DNA from 4 places in the Anaerobacillus sp. QJM3NY_32 genome. Region 1 is predicted to be linked to each of the others. Evidence: a T-box and tRNA genes for the amino acid it is inferred to sense, from the RefSeq annotation. Region 1 holds a T-box; the other regions hold tRNA genes.

What was found. A T-box is a leader RNA that pairs with one kind of tRNA and senses whether it is charged. The one in region 1 lies ahead of argS (arginine--tRNA ligase), so its partner is inferred to be a tRNA-Arg.
Region 2: it encodes a tRNA-Arg, which carries the amino acid that the T-box ahead of argS (arginine--tRNA ligase) is inferred to sense. The anticodon was not compared.
Region 3: it encodes a tRNA-Arg, which carries the amino acid that the T-box ahead of argS (arginine--tRNA ligase) is inferred to sense. The anticodon was not compared.
Region 4: it encodes a tRNA-Arg, which carries the amino acid that the T-box ahead of argS (arginine--tRNA ligase) is inferred to sense. The anticodon was not compared.

The regions. Positions count from the first base shown of each region.
Region 1 covers NZ_CM149684.1:663,717-667,856, forward strand. Annotated here, with positions in the region: gene AC0VYH_RS03660 (spore germination protein) at 1-1,226, opposite strand, end outside; gene AC0VYH_RS03665 (hypothetical protein) at 1,505-1,705, shown strand; T-box leader at 1,750-1,964, shown strand; gene argS (arginine--tRNA ligase) at 2,019-3,704, shown strand; gene AC0VYH_RS03675 (TraR/DksA C4-type zinc finger protein) at 3,735-4,140, opposite strand, start outside.
Region 2 covers NZ_CM149684.1:2,985,116-2,989,255, reverse strand. Annotated here, with positions in the region: gene rph (ribonuclease PH) at 172-930, shown strand; gene AC0VYH_RS15710 (XTP/dITP diphosphatase) at 923-1,516, shown strand; gene AC0VYH_RS15705 (metallophosphoesterase) at 1,625-2,140, shown strand; tRNA gene AC0VYH_RS15700 (tRNA-Arg) at 2,237-2,313, shown strand; gene AC0VYH_RS15695 (tetratricopeptide repeat protein) at 2,727-3,755, shown strand; gene tig (trigger factor) at 4,015-4,140, shown strand, end outside.
Region 3 covers NZ_CM149684.1:26,944-31,083, reverse strand. Annotated here, with positions in the region: gene AC0VYH_RS00130 (hypothetical protein) at 1-1,148, opposite strand, end outside; tRNA gene AC0VYH_RS00125 (tRNA-Arg) at 1,334-1,409, opposite strand; gene AC0VYH_RS00120 (homogentisate 1,2-dioxygenase) at 1,516-2,673, opposite strand; gene AC0VYH_RS00115 (fumarylacetoacetate hydrolase family protein) at 2,636-3,565, opposite strand; gene AC0VYH_RS00110 (flavin reductase family protein) at 3,571-4,140, opposite strand, start outside.
Region 4 covers NZ_CM149684.1:3,598,978-3,603,117, forward strand. Annotated here, with positions in the region: gene rpoN (RNA polymerase factor sigma-54) at 49-1,344, opposite strand; gene AC0VYH_RS18765 (hypothetical protein) at 1,537-1,815, shown strand; tRNA gene AC0VYH_RS18770 (tRNA-Arg) at 1,980-2,058, opposite strand; gene AC0VYH_RS18775 (YhjD family protein) at 2,361-2,747, shown strand; gene clpP (ATP-dependent Clp endopeptidase proteolytic subunit ClpP) at 2,912-3,496, shown strand; gene AC0VYH_RS18785 (HPr family phosphocarrier protein) at 3,703-3,957, opposite strand.

The sequences.
Region 1 (4,140 bases):
GATGGAACTGCAAAGGATGATATAGCCGTCAGTGCGACGACAATAATCATCATATTCGATACAAGGTTAGCTTCTACAATCGCAGTCCCAATAACTAAACCCCCAACAATACCAATTGTTTGTGCAATAGGACCTGGTAGTCGTATAGCAGCTTCTCTCAATAATTCAAGAATAATTTGCATAATTAAAGCTTCTAGTAATGGTGGGAATGGAACGTTTTCAAGCGAGCTTTTAATATTTAAGATTAACTCGGCAGGTAGTACCTCTGGGTGAAAAGATACGGTGGCGATATATAATGAAGGCAACCCTAATGCAAAAATAAAGCTGGCTACTCTTATGAGTCTTAAGATAGATCCAATATACCATCTGCTGTTGTAGTCTTCAGGCGATTGATAAAAGGCAAAAAAGGTTACTGGAAAAATTAAAGTTGCAGGGCTTCCTTCCATTAGGAGACCGACTCTTCCTTCCATGAGGTGAGCAGTCATTCTATCAGGTCGTTCCGTACTTAGCATTTGGGGAAATGGAGAGAACGGTGCATCCTCAATAAACTCCTCTACATAGCCAGGCGTTTGAATGGAATCCGTTTTAATAGATGTGATTCTTTTTTCTATTTCTGCGATAAGATCAGGGTTTGTAAGGTGCTGTAAGTAAATAACAGCTATTTTCGTGTCTGTTGTTTTACCAACTTTAAAGAACCTAATCACAAGGTTAGGATTCTCAATTCTTCTGCGAAGCATTTGTAGGTTTTGCATAATATTTTCGACAAAACCTTCATGTGAACCGCGAACGACTTGCTCATTAATTGGCTCAGATATTGCTCTAGAATTTCCTGAGAAAGCTTCTAGTAAATAAAAATGTACTTGTCCATTTATTAGTAGAACGACAAATCCTTTTGTTAATCCTGTAATAGCTTCATTTAAATTTTTTGATCGCCGGTATTCCTTTGATGTGACTGTATCCTCGATGTTTAACTGATTTGTCTCAAATAATGGTTTCATAATCGTTCTTTGTAGCTTCTCTTCATCAACTAAAGGATCTAAATAAGCAAGTAGGCATTTCACATCCTGAACCGTAATATTTCTGAATTTGATATCTTCTGTATTATGAAATTTTGCTTTTATATATTCTTTGTTCTCTTCAAGAGAATAGTATGCATCATGTGATTCAGTAGCAGTTGGAATTTGGTAGGACTCATTTCGAATTGATTTTCGTTTGCTTCGTCTCACAATGCACCCTCCTCAATAAAATTAGATAGGTATAGGTTGTTATAATAATTGAGAAGTTATGTATACGAATTGAAATGATTCATTCATGAATGATTTAAAAGAGTTATACATGCCTTGTGATAGGTCTATAGTCTTTGTTATCCCGTGATTGTTCTCGTCGTTTACTGGTCTTTTGTAGGGTTTTAACATAATTCAAATCGAGTCTTGTCGAATGAGTGCAAATACATTGTTAAGGTGGTGTATAATACGGATAACTTATCCGGAAGGTGGTTCTAACGATGACGATTAAAAATGTTCAAAAGGAAAAATTGGCAGTTGATCGGTGTATGAAGCATTTAGAGGTCGTGAACGTAGAGCCAAAAGTAAGACAGCTGATTTCCATGTACTTAACATCCATATATCGAGAAGGGTATCAGGAAGGTTTTGCTGATGGTGAAAAAAATGGATATTCTGAATCGGAAAAAGGACTTATAAAATAAGTGGTTGAATTTATATGGAAGTCGGCTATAATAAGACTAATATTGTATCGTCAATGCGAAAGAGAGTAGTGTTTGTATACGGATAAAGCGATCCGGGGATGGTGAGAGCTCGGAACCTTAGCAGGCATGAACCGGACTTTCAAGACACTGTTTTGAATTAAGTAGAAGCAGTCGGACTCCCCGTTATAGAGTGAAGTAGGCTCAAATCGTTTTATTGAGCAATCAGAGTGGTACCGCGGAATTCATCTCCGTCTCTTTTATAGAGACGGAGATTTTTTTATAGGCAAATGGATATACAAATAGGAGGGAATGTATGAATTACAAAGAATTATTTGCACAACAACTTTATCAAGCATGTGAAGAAGAAGTGAGCTTTCTTAATATTCTGCAGCGAATTGAACTGCCTAAGCATGACTCTTTAGGTGACTATGCCTTCCCATGCTTTGATCTTGCCAAAGTGAAACGAATGGCTCCTCATCAAATTGCGAAGGAGCTTGTTACTGACATTCATGAGTCAGCCTTTGAAAAAGTAGAAGCTGTTGGGCCTTATGTTAATGTGTTTCTTAATAAAAAAATGGTTAGTACTGAGGTAATAAGTCGCATTGTACGTGAGGGAAGTGAGTACGGTGCTTCTAATGTAGGAAAGGGAGGTGCCGTGACGATTGATCTTTCCTCACCTAATATAGCGAAGCCCTTCTCAATGGGCCATTTACGCTCAACCGTTATTGGAAATTCATTAGCGCTAATTGTTGAAAAAGTCGGCTATCGCCCCATTCGCATTAATCATCTTGGGGACTGGGGAACTCAGTTCGGCAAATTGATAACGGCCTACCGAAAGTGGGGGGAGAAGCAAAAGGTTCGTGAGCAAACGATTAAAGAACTCCTTAAGCTCTATATTACATTTCATGAAAAAGCGGAATCAGATAATGGTCTTGAAGATGAAGGACGTAAGGCATTTAAAGAATTAGAAGAAGGTAACCCAGAAGCCGTTTCATTATGGAAATGGTTCCGTGAAGAATCTCTTAAAGAGTTTGATCGAATTTATGAGCTTATGGGGATTACCTTTGATTCAACAAATGGGGAAGCATTTTATAATGATAAAATGCAGAGTGTCATTGATCTACTTGAAGAAAAAAATCTCTTAGTTGAATCTCGTGGCGCCATGGTAGTAGAACTTGGAGAGAGCTTACCACCATGTCTAATTAAGAAGAAAGATGGTGCCACACTTTATGCAACCCGTGATCTCGCTGCAGCCATTTATCGCTATGAAACATATGGATTTAGTAAGGCTCTCTATGTCGTAGGAAATGAACAGAGTCTACATTTCAAACAATTATTTGAAGTATTAAAGAAAATGGGATTCGATTGGGCAGATCAAATGCACCATATTAACTTCGGAATGATGTTAAAAGATGGAAAGAAAATGTCGACAAGAAAAGGGAAAGTAGTATTGCTAGAAGAAGTGTTGACTGAAGCAATCGAGCTTGCAAAAGTAAATATTGAAACCAAAAATCCTAGTTTAGAAAATAAAAACGCGATTGCTGAACAAATTGGGGTAGGGGCCGTTTTGTTTCATGACTTAAAGAATGATCGTCGAAATGATATAGAGTTTTCACTTGAAGACATGCTACGTGTTGAGGGTGAAACTGGTCCGTACGTGCAATATACTCATGCGCGTGCTTGTTCTATTCTACGCAAAGGGGATTTTCATTCCAATGATCATATAAAAGGTCTCGAAGATGAAGAAGCCTGGTCAGTTGTGACAAAGCTGCTTAGTTTTCCAAATGTAATTGAAAGAGCAGCAGCTGAATACGACCCTTCTCAAATCGCAAAGTTTGTCCTTGACCTTTCACGTTCTTTTAATAAATACTATGGACAGATTCGTATCTTAGATGACCCATCCTGTAAACAAGCGAGATTGCAGCTGGTGTCAGCTGTCTCCATTGTTTTACAAGAAGGCTTGCGATTGTTAGGACTACATGCACCAGAAGAAATGTAATAAGACAGCCCGTTTTTAGGGCTGTCTTATTTAGATGAGGTCACTATCTTCGATTGTACCCTGACTTGCCTTCTGGTCATGATCATCCAGTAAGTCTTCATAACGTTCATGACGTTGATTTGGAATCACTCCAGATGGTTTGCCATCTAGATCGGCTGATAAAAATGATTCGATTTCCTCGACATACCCGACAGGCTCATTGGAATCAATATACATTTTGTCATAGTTCATTTCCTGAGCGTTAAAGTCTGAAGGTGTTTCGGATGTTCCATACTTCGCAGCTCGTTGCCATGAATCTTCAGCGTCAAAAAAGGTAGCATCGTTAGTGTCGTTTACATGTTCCTCGAAGGAATTGCCAAGTACACCTTCTTCTGCTGGTCTTCTGTCTGATGTCTTTTGTGATGGACTATGTTCTACACATGTGGAAGCTGTTGGA
Region 2 (4,140 bases), 2.0 Mb from region 1:
TACTGCCTCTTTTTCTATTTAAATGAAGGTTAGTTAGGCTTATTACGTTTAAATTCATGGGTCATCTAGAATTCAGTAACGTTTATTAACATAGTCTAGAAAAGATAAAAGGTAGTTTCATTAAATGGTTACGATTTAGTAATGAAAGAGATGGGGAACAGGAGGAAGAGTATGAGAATTGATGGACGTAAGGAAGATGAGCTTAGAGTGATACATATTGAAAGAGATTATATAAAGCATCCGGAAGGTTCTGTATTAATTACTGTAGGAGATACAAAAGTGATTTGCTCTGCATCAATAGAGGATCGCGTACCACCTTTTATGCGAGGACAGGGGAAAGGGTGGATTGCAGCCGAGTATGCTATGTTGCCAAGAGCTACTGAACAAAGAAACATTCGTGAATCAAGTAAAGGAAAAGTTGCTGGTCGAACAATGGAGATTCAGCGACTAATTGGAAGAGCACTTCGGACGGTAGTTGACCTTGAAGCACTTGGAGAACGCACGATTTGGATTGATTGTGATGTAATTCAGGCAGATGGCGGCACTCGAACTGCTTCTATTACTGGCGCATTTGTAGCACTTGCACTGGCTGTAGAAAAAGGTATGAATCGAAAGCAAATTAAGAAAATGCCATTAACTGATTTTCTTGCAGCCACTTCGGTAGGAATTGATCAAGGTGGAACGGCTTTATTGGACCTTTGTTATAAGGAAGATTCCTCTGCTCATGTGGATATGAATATTGTTATGACTGGTAGTGGGGAATTCGTGGAACTACAGGGAACAGGTGAAGAAGCAACGTTTAATATGAATCAATTAAATGAAATGCTTGCGCTAGGTAAAGATGGTGTTGAGAAATTGATTCAGAAGCAAACAGAAGTGATCGGTGAGTTTGCTTCAAAAATAAAGGAGGAATCTACGGACGATGCGTAAACTTCTTATTGCAACAAAGAATGAAGGTAAAGTAAGAGAATTTAAGAGAAGGTTCGAGTCAGAAGAGCTTACTGTAATTTCTTTATTGGATCTCGAAGAAGCGCCTGACGTGGCAGAAACTGGTCATACTTTTGCGGAGAATGCCGTACTAAAAGCCGAAGCCATTATGAAATTAACAAACCAACCGGTTATTGCGGATGATTCTGGGCTTGTCATAGATGCACTTGATGGTGATCCCGGGGTTTATTCGGCTAGATATGCAGGACTCGATAAAAATGATGAAGCAAACATGGACAAAGTTCTCGAAGAAATGAAGAATGTACCTGAAGAAGATCGTGGAGCTTCTTTTCAATGTATTCTAGCGGTCGCCATCCCTGGTCAAAACACGGAAGTTTTTTCGGGTTCATGCAAGGGGACAATTGCTTTTGAACGTTCTGGAAACTACGGGTTCGGATATGATCCGATTTTCTACCTGCCTTCATACGGTAAAACGATGGCTGAACTTTCTCCTGAAGAAAAAAATGCTATCTCACATAGAGGACAAGCTCTTGATCGTTTAGAAAAGGGATTTAAGGATTTATTTTAAAACATATGGATAACTAATGATTTGAATTCGTTGAATATACGGCTTCTTTGCCTGAGTTAACATTAATAGCATTCATGACTCGACTCTAAATTGAAGAGGTGACGTGAGATGAAAGTTCTAGTTGTAAGTGATAATCATAGTTCTAAGGAAGAATTGCAGAATCTTGTAGAGAGACATCAAAATGAAGTCGAATGTATGATCCACTGTGGAGATTCAGAATTTGATTATGATGCATCTGAAATGCTACCTTTTCAGGTGAGAGTGAGTGGAAACTGTGATTACGACCATCGTTATCCAGATGAATCGGTCGATAAAGTAGGGGACAAAACTGTTTTTACGACCCATGGACATTTATATAATGTGAAAATGACGTTAATGAAATTGCAGTATAAAGCTGAAGAAGTACAAGCGGATCTTGTTTGTTTTGGTCATTCTCATGAGGTCCTATCTGTATATGAGGAAGGAACACTGTTTCTTAATCCTGGTAGTGTCAAACTTCCGAGAAAACCGCCGATTCAAACTTATGCGATTGTAGAATGGTCTGAAAATGATGTTAGCGTGACGTATCGTGATGAAACTGGGGAAATAGTAGAAGATCTTTCAAAAATATTTTCTCTCACTTAAGAAAAAACACAGCGAAGGCTGTGTTTTTCTAGTTTTTCTATTGACATTATTTTTGATATTCGTTATATTAATAAATGTCGCTACAAACTAAACAATGTCCCAGTAGCTCAGTAGGATAGAGCAACAGCCTTCTAAGCTGTGGGTCGGGAGTTCGAATCTCTCCTGGGACACCATATCTATAACGTAAAGGCATTTATCATTGTGATAAGATGGCTTTTTTTTTATACTTTGAGCTGTGTGAATGAACGTTGTTGATTTTTGGCTTATTTTCACGATGTGAAAATAAGGTTTCACTTGAATGAGCCCAAAACGACATTTCATCAATATAACCTAACATAGCTTACACATTAATGAGTACGTTCAGAAACGGTGCTGTACTGTGACTTGCTTTCAGGGGAACAATCACTTATCGTAGCGCTTTACTAATAGAGCGTGTGAAACAATAAACAAGCGGGAATAGAACCTGTAACGTGCTTCAACTTGAGTTTACAGGTGGATACTGATAAACTGATACCTAATCGTAGCTGCGCCTTTCCTGCTGTAAACTCTTTTAATAGAGAATATAAGAGAGTGGAGCGATTACGTCATGGATAAAGAAAAGCATGAGAGGAAAATAGTTTATTTTCCAAACGTGGCAGGCAAGCTTGTCGAAAAAGGAATGGCAGCACTTAAAGCTAAAGAAATTAAAGAGGCACATAAACATTTTAGTCAGCTACTTGAAATCGAACCAGATCATCCTCAAGGGAATTTTGGAATGGTCCTAAGCCTGGTTGAAATGGGCGATTTAAAAGAAGCATCTGAACGCTGTGAAACAATGATGCAGCAGGGTATCGGGGACTATTACGACATTTTTCAAGTATACATATCAATATTAGTTCAGCTTGGAAAGTATCAGAATGTAGTTACGATGATCGAAGCGGTATTGCAAGAAAATCAACTTCCGTCAAATATAGCGGAATCACTCTATCAGCTATTGCATTTCAGCAGGCAAATGACGAGTTATGATATCGATTCTGACGATGAGTTTGAAACTGTCCAAGAGGAAGATGCAGACAAGCTAATTGCTTATTTAGAAAGCAATAAGACGGAAAAACAGTGGTTGGCTATACAGAAACTGAGCGCTGTTAATGAGAAAAAGTCTATTCCAGTTTATCTTACATATTTAAATGCAACAGATAAGGATCCCCTCCTTAAAAGCCTGGTGTTACAGGTTTTAAGAGAAAAAGAGTTGAATCAAGAAGTTATCGTACATAAGTTTGGAAGAGAGATTACTGTAAATCCTTCCGAATTGAAGGATATTTTTCTGCAGGACTTTTCTTTAAGCGTTAAATCGAAACTTTCTCATGTGGTGGAACAGAAAAACCCAGCTCTTTTTGAGATGTGTATGCAAATTTGGTGGCATTATTTGTTCGCCATTTCGCCATTTGAAGCCGAACCATCGAACAGTGCTGTTTGGGCGGCAGCTGTTCATAAAGTGGCTTCTGAAATGAATGGTGAAGACTTGTTAAATGAGGAGCTTAGCGATTATTATGAAGTTAAGTCTTCTGAATTTGAGGTGGCTGCAAATCGGATCATGAACATTGAAAATCAGCCATTTTATCGCCCGTTTGAGTAGAAATACATGGAAATAGAATGTTTTGCCTTGCGATCATTCGGGAACATAGGTAAGCTGTACTATGGTTACGCGGTTTACAATCATACCGTATGTGTTGAAAAGTAACTGTTCTATGTTATAATAAAATGGTTGCAAACCCATATTTACTAGTAAAAGAGACCGTTTAAAAGACAGCAGACGCTTTTATACTCCAAAAGGCGTCATCTTTTTTAAACGCTCGATTAGTGGAAATATATTTATTGTTGGAGGTAATGTGTAAATGACTGCAAATTGGGAAAAGCTTGAAGGTAATCAGGGCGTTCTTACAGTAGAAGTAGACGCTACTGAGGTTAATAGTGCGCTGGACGAAGCGTTCAAAAAAGTCGTGAAACAGGTTAATGTACCT
Region 3 (4,140 bases), 640 kb from region 1:
AATCGATCTTCTTCATCCCCAAGTAATCTCAAGTGACGTTTCTCATTCCTCTCATTGACGGCTTCTATCAAGATCTGATCTTTATACAACAAATTTAAGGAAAGACCTTCCGTAGCAATTTGATTCAATAGTAAGTGAAATGTAACTCCATGATCATCATAATAGAGAGTCTCCTTAACAATTTCAGCACCATACATCGTAGTGATAGGTTCATCTACTCGATGCGTGTAAGTCGATTCTTTAATCTGCTTATAAATTTCATATTGATTCGGATCAACTTCGAAAATGATTTCCTTTAAAGATGCGCCAATCAGCCCATAGAATTGGATGGCTTCGGGTAGCTCGGTTCCACTTGGAAAAGATACTGAGTATTGACCGCTGATCTCTTCTACTATTAGCGGCGCTATCTCTTTTTCATTGGTTGAGATCTTCAAATCCATTTCAACGATTTTTGAAAGAGGAGAATTGATATTTAGTATGAGACGACTATCAGAGGGCGTCTTCTCCCATTGAGAAACAGTTACAATTGTTTCTACAAATTTCTTTGTTTCATTTATTTGTCTTGTGATCTTTTCTTCCTTTTCGTACTCATAAGACACAGGCACTTCAACGGTAGCAGATCGCTTTCCACTTACAATTGCTTTTAGTGCTCCATTCCATTTTTGAAGAGGCTCGTTTGTCTCAGAATGAGTAACAGCTTGAAACGTTCCCTTCATATAATAGTCATCTTCAAACAGTACACCTTCACCTGTTTCAACGAGTTCCAATACAGATGCTTTACCCGAACCATCTTCCATCACAAGTTGATCAATTTTAGGGAGATCTTCTCTATCTCTTGTTATGACAAACTTACTATCCGACACATCAACATGATAGAAAACAAAGACATTGTGTCGAGAGTACCAGAAGCTATCCACGTTTATTTTAAAATCTTTTGGTAGTGAAGGACCTTCATATGCTTGATAATCTCCTGACTTTATTGCTAGTTCAAGTCCAGGAGTGATGCTTTTAAAGTAAGGGACGATATCATCAGCCTTTTCCACAGTTAAAACGTCATCGGAAATCTTCTTTTCCTTTCCGATAAATGTAAACGTGATAAAAGCTGCTCCTAAAAGAACAATGAGCATAAACCATTTACGCTTCCCCATCATCAGCTCACTCATTTCCAGTGAATCGTTCGTTACTCTTTAGCTAAATGGATTGGTGTTTCCTTTTATGAAGTTGGCTTTATAAATGATAGTGTTAAAGTAAAAAAAAGGGTGAGATGGATAATCGTAGAAAACTGAGGGTGAAAAGGACAAAATAAAAAACCCTTATCTCATAAGGATTTAAATGGTGGCCCCGAGAGGAATCGAACCTCCGACCTGCGGTTTAGGAAACCGTTGCTCTATCCCCTGAGCTACGGGGCCGAATGAATAACATTATACATGAAAATACATAAAAGCAAAAGCATCGTGCAACATAATCATCGCGTGATCAAGTGATCACGCGACTGCCGTTCATTTCCCCAATTCGTTATTCTGTGACCCAGCTTTTCATATAATTCTCATCTTCATATTGCTGAACGTGTTCAATGACCTTAAGTGGTCGGAATGTATCGATCATTACAGCAAGCTCAAGCGTTTCTTTTTTGCCGATGCTTGCCTCAATTTTTCCTGGATGCGGACCGTGTGGGATACCTGAAGGATGAAGGGTAATCGACGCTTCCTCAATACCTTTCCGGCTCATGAAATTCCCCTCAACGTAGTAAAGCACTTCATCACTATCAACGTTGCTATGAAAATAAGGTGCTGGAATGGCGTCTGGATGATAGTCATAGAGCCTTGGCACAAATGAGCAGACGACAAAATTATGACCTTCAAAGGTTTGATGCACTGGTGGCGGCTGATGCACTCGCCCTGTAATCGGCTCAAAATCGTTGATATTAAACTTCCATGGATAAAGGTAGCCATCCCAGCCGACAACATCAAGCGGATGATGATCGAACATATGGCGGTGCAACCCCCCACGTGTTTTCGTTACTACTTCAAACGATCCTTTTTTATCAAAAGATAGAAGACGATCTGGCCCGTTGAAATCTCGTTCACAGAATGGACTGTGTTCCATCAGCTGCCCATATTCGTTTCGATATCTCCTCGGAGTCGTAATGGCACTGTTTGCTTCTAAAACCAACCAGCGATTATCCTCCCCTTTTGGAATAACGCGGTAAATGGTTCCAATTGGCATGACAATATAGTCGCCAGCTCTATAAGAGACTTCCCCAAACATCGTCTCGATTTTCCCTGAACCGTGATGAATAAAGAAAAGTTCATCGCCATCCCCATTACGATAAAAGTAATCCATTGTCTTCGTAGGATTCACGATCCCGAGAATCACATCTTCATTCCCTAGGAAATAACATCGATCGACAACCGCATCACCTTTTTTGTCGCACTGTGCTGTTCGGAAATGACGATGGCGAAGGGCGCTTTCTGTCTCATACTCTGGTGCTATATTCTTTAGAAAGGTCGCATCTGTCACCGCTGTTGGAAAATGGTGATGATACAAGATCGATTGAACACCCGAAAATCCTTTCGTTCCCATCACTTGTTCCCTGTATAAGGAACCATCTTCTTTTTTAAACGTTGTATGTCGTTTAGAAGGAACCTCTCCCATTTTTCGATAGTAAACCATACTCTTCCTCCTCCCCCACGACATTTGAAAGCGTGCCAAGGTTCGTAATAGCTAAATCAACTTTATCGCCGGACTGTAGAAAGATACGATCTGTCTGTTCAAGAATACACCCGCTTCCCACCGTGCCTGAACCGAGTACTTCTCCAGGATATAAGGTAACATTGCGGGAGGCCTGTTCAATGATCTCACCAAAGGAATAGTACATATCTTTCGCATTTCCCAAGGAATAACGCTCGCCATTTACGAATGCCTCCATTTGTAAATCAAGCTTCCCATGTTCCATAGGAAGCTCATCAATCGTTACTAGAAAGGGACCGAAGGAAGTAGCAAAATCCTTTCCTTTCGCTGGACCTAGGCCGACTTTCATTTCTTGTGCTTGAAGATCACGCGCACTCCAGTCATTCATAATCATAAAACCGAAAATGTAGTCTTTCGCCTGATTTGCTTTTATGTTGCGCCCTTCTTTTCCAATGACGCATGCAATTTCTAATTCATAGTCTAGCTTTTCACATGCTTGAGGTCGTAGAATCACATCCCCTGGTCCTTTGACCGCAAGATGATTTGAAAAATAGAAGACCGGAAGCTCATACCATTCTGGCACAACACCAAGCCCTCTTTTCCCTCGTGCAGTGACCACGTGTTCTTCAAAGGCATAAAAATCTCGGATGCTAAGTGGACGCGGAAGAGGTGCATATAGAGTAACGTTTTCGAGTTCATAATCACCATTTATACATGCTTCAATAAGCGGTTGATAACGCGGGTAGTCGACAATGATACTCATGAGATCTTCTGGAATAACACCATTAGAAGCCTCATGTAATCCGATAATACGCGAATCTTTATAAATACCAGCTTGTCTTCTACCCTCTAATTCGAAAGTAACGAACTTCAACGGCCTCAGCTCTTTCCATCAGGAGATGTTTTTCGTCTCAATGTAAATGTATCTGTTATAGATCTCGTATACTCCTGACCCGCTAAACGCCCAACTGGTTGGAGCATCTCCGTATCTATCTTGCCATCTTTATATAACTCATCACGCACGTGAACCAACACAACTTTTCCGATAACGAGACTACCTGAGCCTTCATGATCACCAAACTCAACGATTTGATCAAGAACACATTCGAGCTGAACGTCACTCTCCTTCACTCTAGGAGGACGAATTAGCTCACTCTCCACTTTCGTAAGTCCCGTCTCAAGAAATTCATCCGTCCCTTTTGGAAAAGGCGTAGCACACTCATTCATTTGTTCAGCAATTTTCTCACCAACGATATTGATTACAAATTCCTTTGATTCTTCAATGTTTAAGAGTGTATCCTTCTTATCCCCTGCACCAGCCTTTCGCATCGGAGAAAAGCAAACCATCATAGGATCCGCACATATCCCTGTAAAAAAGCTAAAAGGAGCAAGATTCGTCTCACCGCTCTCATCTATACTGGATACAAATGCGATCGGCCGAGGTAGAAT
Region 4 (4,140 bases), 1.4 Mb from region 1:
CTCAGACAGCCTTTCGAACGCAAAAAAAAAAAGCGACTAGTGTAGCCGCTACGAAAATCGTTTTCGTTTCGATGAGCTTAAGATCTTTAACTCATCTCGATACTTTGCAATCGTACGCCTCGATACTTCAATCCCTTTCTGGATATGAAGAGCTTCTACAATCTTTTGATCTGATAATGGTTTCATCTTATTCTCGTTCTCCACAAGTTCCTTAATGAATAGCTTTACACTAGAGGAAGAAGCAGCTTCTCCAGACTCACTAGACAGTTTGGAAGTAAATAAGTCCTTTAAGGCGAAAAGACCATGTGGCGTTTGAACGTATTTGCTTTTAATCGCTCGACTTACCGTGGACTCGTGGACATCTGCTTCCATCGCTACTTCCCTCAAGGTTATTGGAGAAAGCTCACTAATCCCATTTCTCAAAAAATTTTGTTGGTGAACAATAAAAACGCCCATTATTGCTCGAAGCGTTTGCTTTCTTTGCTCAATACTTTTTAATAACCAGCTGACTTGCTGATATTTATCCTTTAGATACTCTTCCGCTTCGTTATTTTTAAAAGAACGGTAGGCGTTGCTCACTTTCATTGCTGGTAAATCGTCATCAAGTAATGCAATAGAGAATCTACCATTTTTCTCTTCTATCATGACATCTGGAACAATGTAGGATGGTTTATCAATACCCCACTTTGATCCTGGACGAGGATCGAGATCAGCTACTATATCCGCAGCCCGCTGTATATGCTCCACCGGAACATGAAATTCTCTCGAGAGTTCACGATATTTCTTTTCTGCTAGCGCTTTCAAATGATAGGAAACAAGATCTCGAGCAAGCTCGAAAATTTCTCCCGACTCATTTAACTGTAAAAAGAGACATTCGGAAAGAGAGCGCGCCCCTATACCTGGTGGGTCAAGTAATTGAATCTCTCTAATGGCTTCAGTGATCTCAAAGTGCTCGACATCAAAGTAATTCATTACCTCCGTCTCATTTATTCTTAAGTAACCACTTTCATCAATATTATCAATTAAATAATGCACAACGGCTTCCCTTTTACGTGGAAAGTGTAGACACCTCGCCTGATCGTGTAACTCATCATGCAAACTTTTTCTTGTTTCAGCGTATTCGAGTGGATCTTTTTTAAGCCCCGTATCATAAGAGCGTTTTGAAGAACGAACGCCACCATCCCATGAAGGGGAGTGTAATTCAATTAATGGATTTTCAAGAGCCTGTTCTTTCACGTACTCCAGTAATTCGACCGTAGAATATTGGAGTATAGAAATCGCTTGATGCAACTGGGTTGTCATGACTAATTTCGTTGTCTGCTTTTGTATCAATCCTAATTCCATCGCAATCCCTCCACCTTCATCATACTATATCGCTTCATTTTATGGTATGAAAAAAATGAAAATGACCAGAATTTTCTGTTTTTTAAAAGGGGATTTTGACACCATTTTTAAAGAAAATGATGAAATAGCCCGTCCCTTAGTCAAATTTCTACATAAACTGTCTTATAGAGAGAGAAAAAGGAGGCAAATGCCATGGATTTAGCTGTATATGGAATTGCTTTGCTTCCAGTCATCATTGGAGTTGTACACCTTTTTAAGGTGTTTGGTTTTCCGGTAAGGTTCTTACCGATTCTTTCCATTGGAATCGGAATTGTAATGAGCCACATTTATGTTGAACCGGAAGACTTCAAAAAAGCCTTCTTTATAGGATTATGGCTTGGACTATGCGCTACTGGAATGCACTCAGGCTTCAAACACACGATGAGTGGAGCAATCAGCAAAGGACATGACGATGACAAAGATAAGCCCTGATAGAAGGTAAGACTGATCGCAAGAAGAGTGGACGAGTTCTACTCTTCTTTTTTTCTGTTCAAAATGAAGGATATTATTCATTCCCTGGATCTAAGCGAACAAAGATGACATTTATCATAAAAAAATCCCCTTCACACTAGCGAAAGGGATTGGAATTATGTAATTGGTGCGCCCGGAGGGATTCGAACCCCCGACTGACGCGGTACCGGAAACCACCGCTCTATCCGACTGAGCTACGGGCGCGCTTCATTAGCGCAAGGATTATTATACGATATGCCCCCTTTTTTTGCAAGGTGAATTTCATAGCTTCCAAGTGACGATCAATGAGTAATCAATAGTGTATAAGAGCATTTTATCTATACCATGTTAATGAACGCTGTTGCTTTTTTACTCTGGTGAACGGTGAGGTATTAACAATATTGGCCAAAGCTATTATCCAAACATTTCATTCATATCATAGAAAAGGTATCGCTTCAGTTCTTGACGTCTCACCTGTCTCATAGTAAAGTTATACCAAACATATGTTCTGTTAGGTGGAGATGATCATGTTCCAATTAAGTAAAGAAGAAACGAAGGCATTAAGAAACTACCTCTTACTTCCTTACCTGAAAAGAGTGCTGGAAATTGACACGAAATGGGTGAACCATTCGAAAATGAAACTTCCGCGCCCTTATCTGGAACTAATTCATGCCGCTATAACGTTAGCCTCCTCTGACTTAAAATGGGCAAAAGCAATGCTTCATGATAGAGGAATCCGCGTCTATATAGAAGATACGAAAGAAGATGTTGTGATTTGCAAAGTATATTGTCGAGGTTACAATCAAACATACCGCTATTCTTCCATTCAAATACGTAATCAGGTAGAAAGACGAATTTTAGCCTACTTTTTAGCAGACGATCGATTAAAAAAAAGGAACATTCGCTCTGTTTAAAATAAAGGGATGCGGGGAAAATGGGTGTATGTGGTTAAAGAAAAATCAAACCCTTTTCATCGATTAAAAAATAGGACAGCACTTCATTTGACCTATACTGACCTTTTAGGTATGATGAACATACAGCAACTACATATTCCACAAATATAAGGGAGGAATTTAAAATGGTTTTAATTCCAACGGTAATTGAACAAACAAACCGCGGTGAGAGAGCGTACGACATTTATTCTCGTCTTCTTAAGGACCGTATTATTATGCTAGGAACAGCAATTGACGACAACGTATCAAACGCAGTCGTTGCACAACTTCTTTTCCTTGCTGCTGAAGACCCAGATAAAGACATCTCACTTTATATCAACAGCCCTGGTGGTTCAATCACTGCAGGTATGGCGATTTACGATACTATGCAATTCATTAAGCCAAAAGTATCAACAATCTGCATCGGTATGGCTGCTTCAATGGGTGCCTTCCTACTTGCTGCTGGTGAACCTGGTAAGCGCTATGCTCTACCAAACAGTGAAGTAATGATTCACCAACCGCTCGGTGGTACTCAAGGTCAGGCTTCTGACATTGAAATTCACGCAAAACGCATCATCCAAATGCGCGAGAAGCTAAACAAAATTCTTTCTGAGCGCACAGGTCAACCACTTGAAACAATCGATCGCGACACAGATCGTGACCGTTTCATGGAAGCGACTGAAGCGAAAGAATACGGCTTGATTGATGAAGTAATGGAAAAGAAAGCATAAGATAGACCCTAAAAAGCCTTTCCCTACATTGTTGGGAAAGGCTTTTTCTTTCTTAGAATAGGCGTTGTTTTTGAACCATCTGCTATTTGAGCAGCCAATGAACCACAATGGATGATCCCACTCTCTATAACTCTATTCTCTTAAGAATGTTTCGCAACGTTAACAATTTAATGCAAAACAAAAACCTGGCACACAGCCAGGTTTTGCTAATCTTTTTGAATAAAATCAATTAATGAAGACATCGCATCTTCTTCATCATTACCATCAACAGTTAAAATAACAGAAGAACCAGTACCAACAGCAAGGCTCATGATGCCCATGATGCTTTTGGCATTAACTTTTTTACCGTCCTTCTCAAGGAAGATATCCGAGTTAAATCGGTTTGCTTCCTGTACAAACAGAGCTGCTGGACGTGCCTGTAATCCTGTATCCAAAGTAACCACAACTTCTTTTTGAATCACTTGTTCATTCCTCCCCTTATTTAAAACAGTCGATCAGAACACCAGAAGCGCTATACCAGTTTCCCTTGCACTCGCCACTTTCAAACTAAAGCTATGATAGCTCATTTTGTGGCCTCTCGATTTTAAATTTACTAAAGTGTTAAATTACCTAAAAAAGTAAGCGCTATCTCGAAAGGTGAAAAA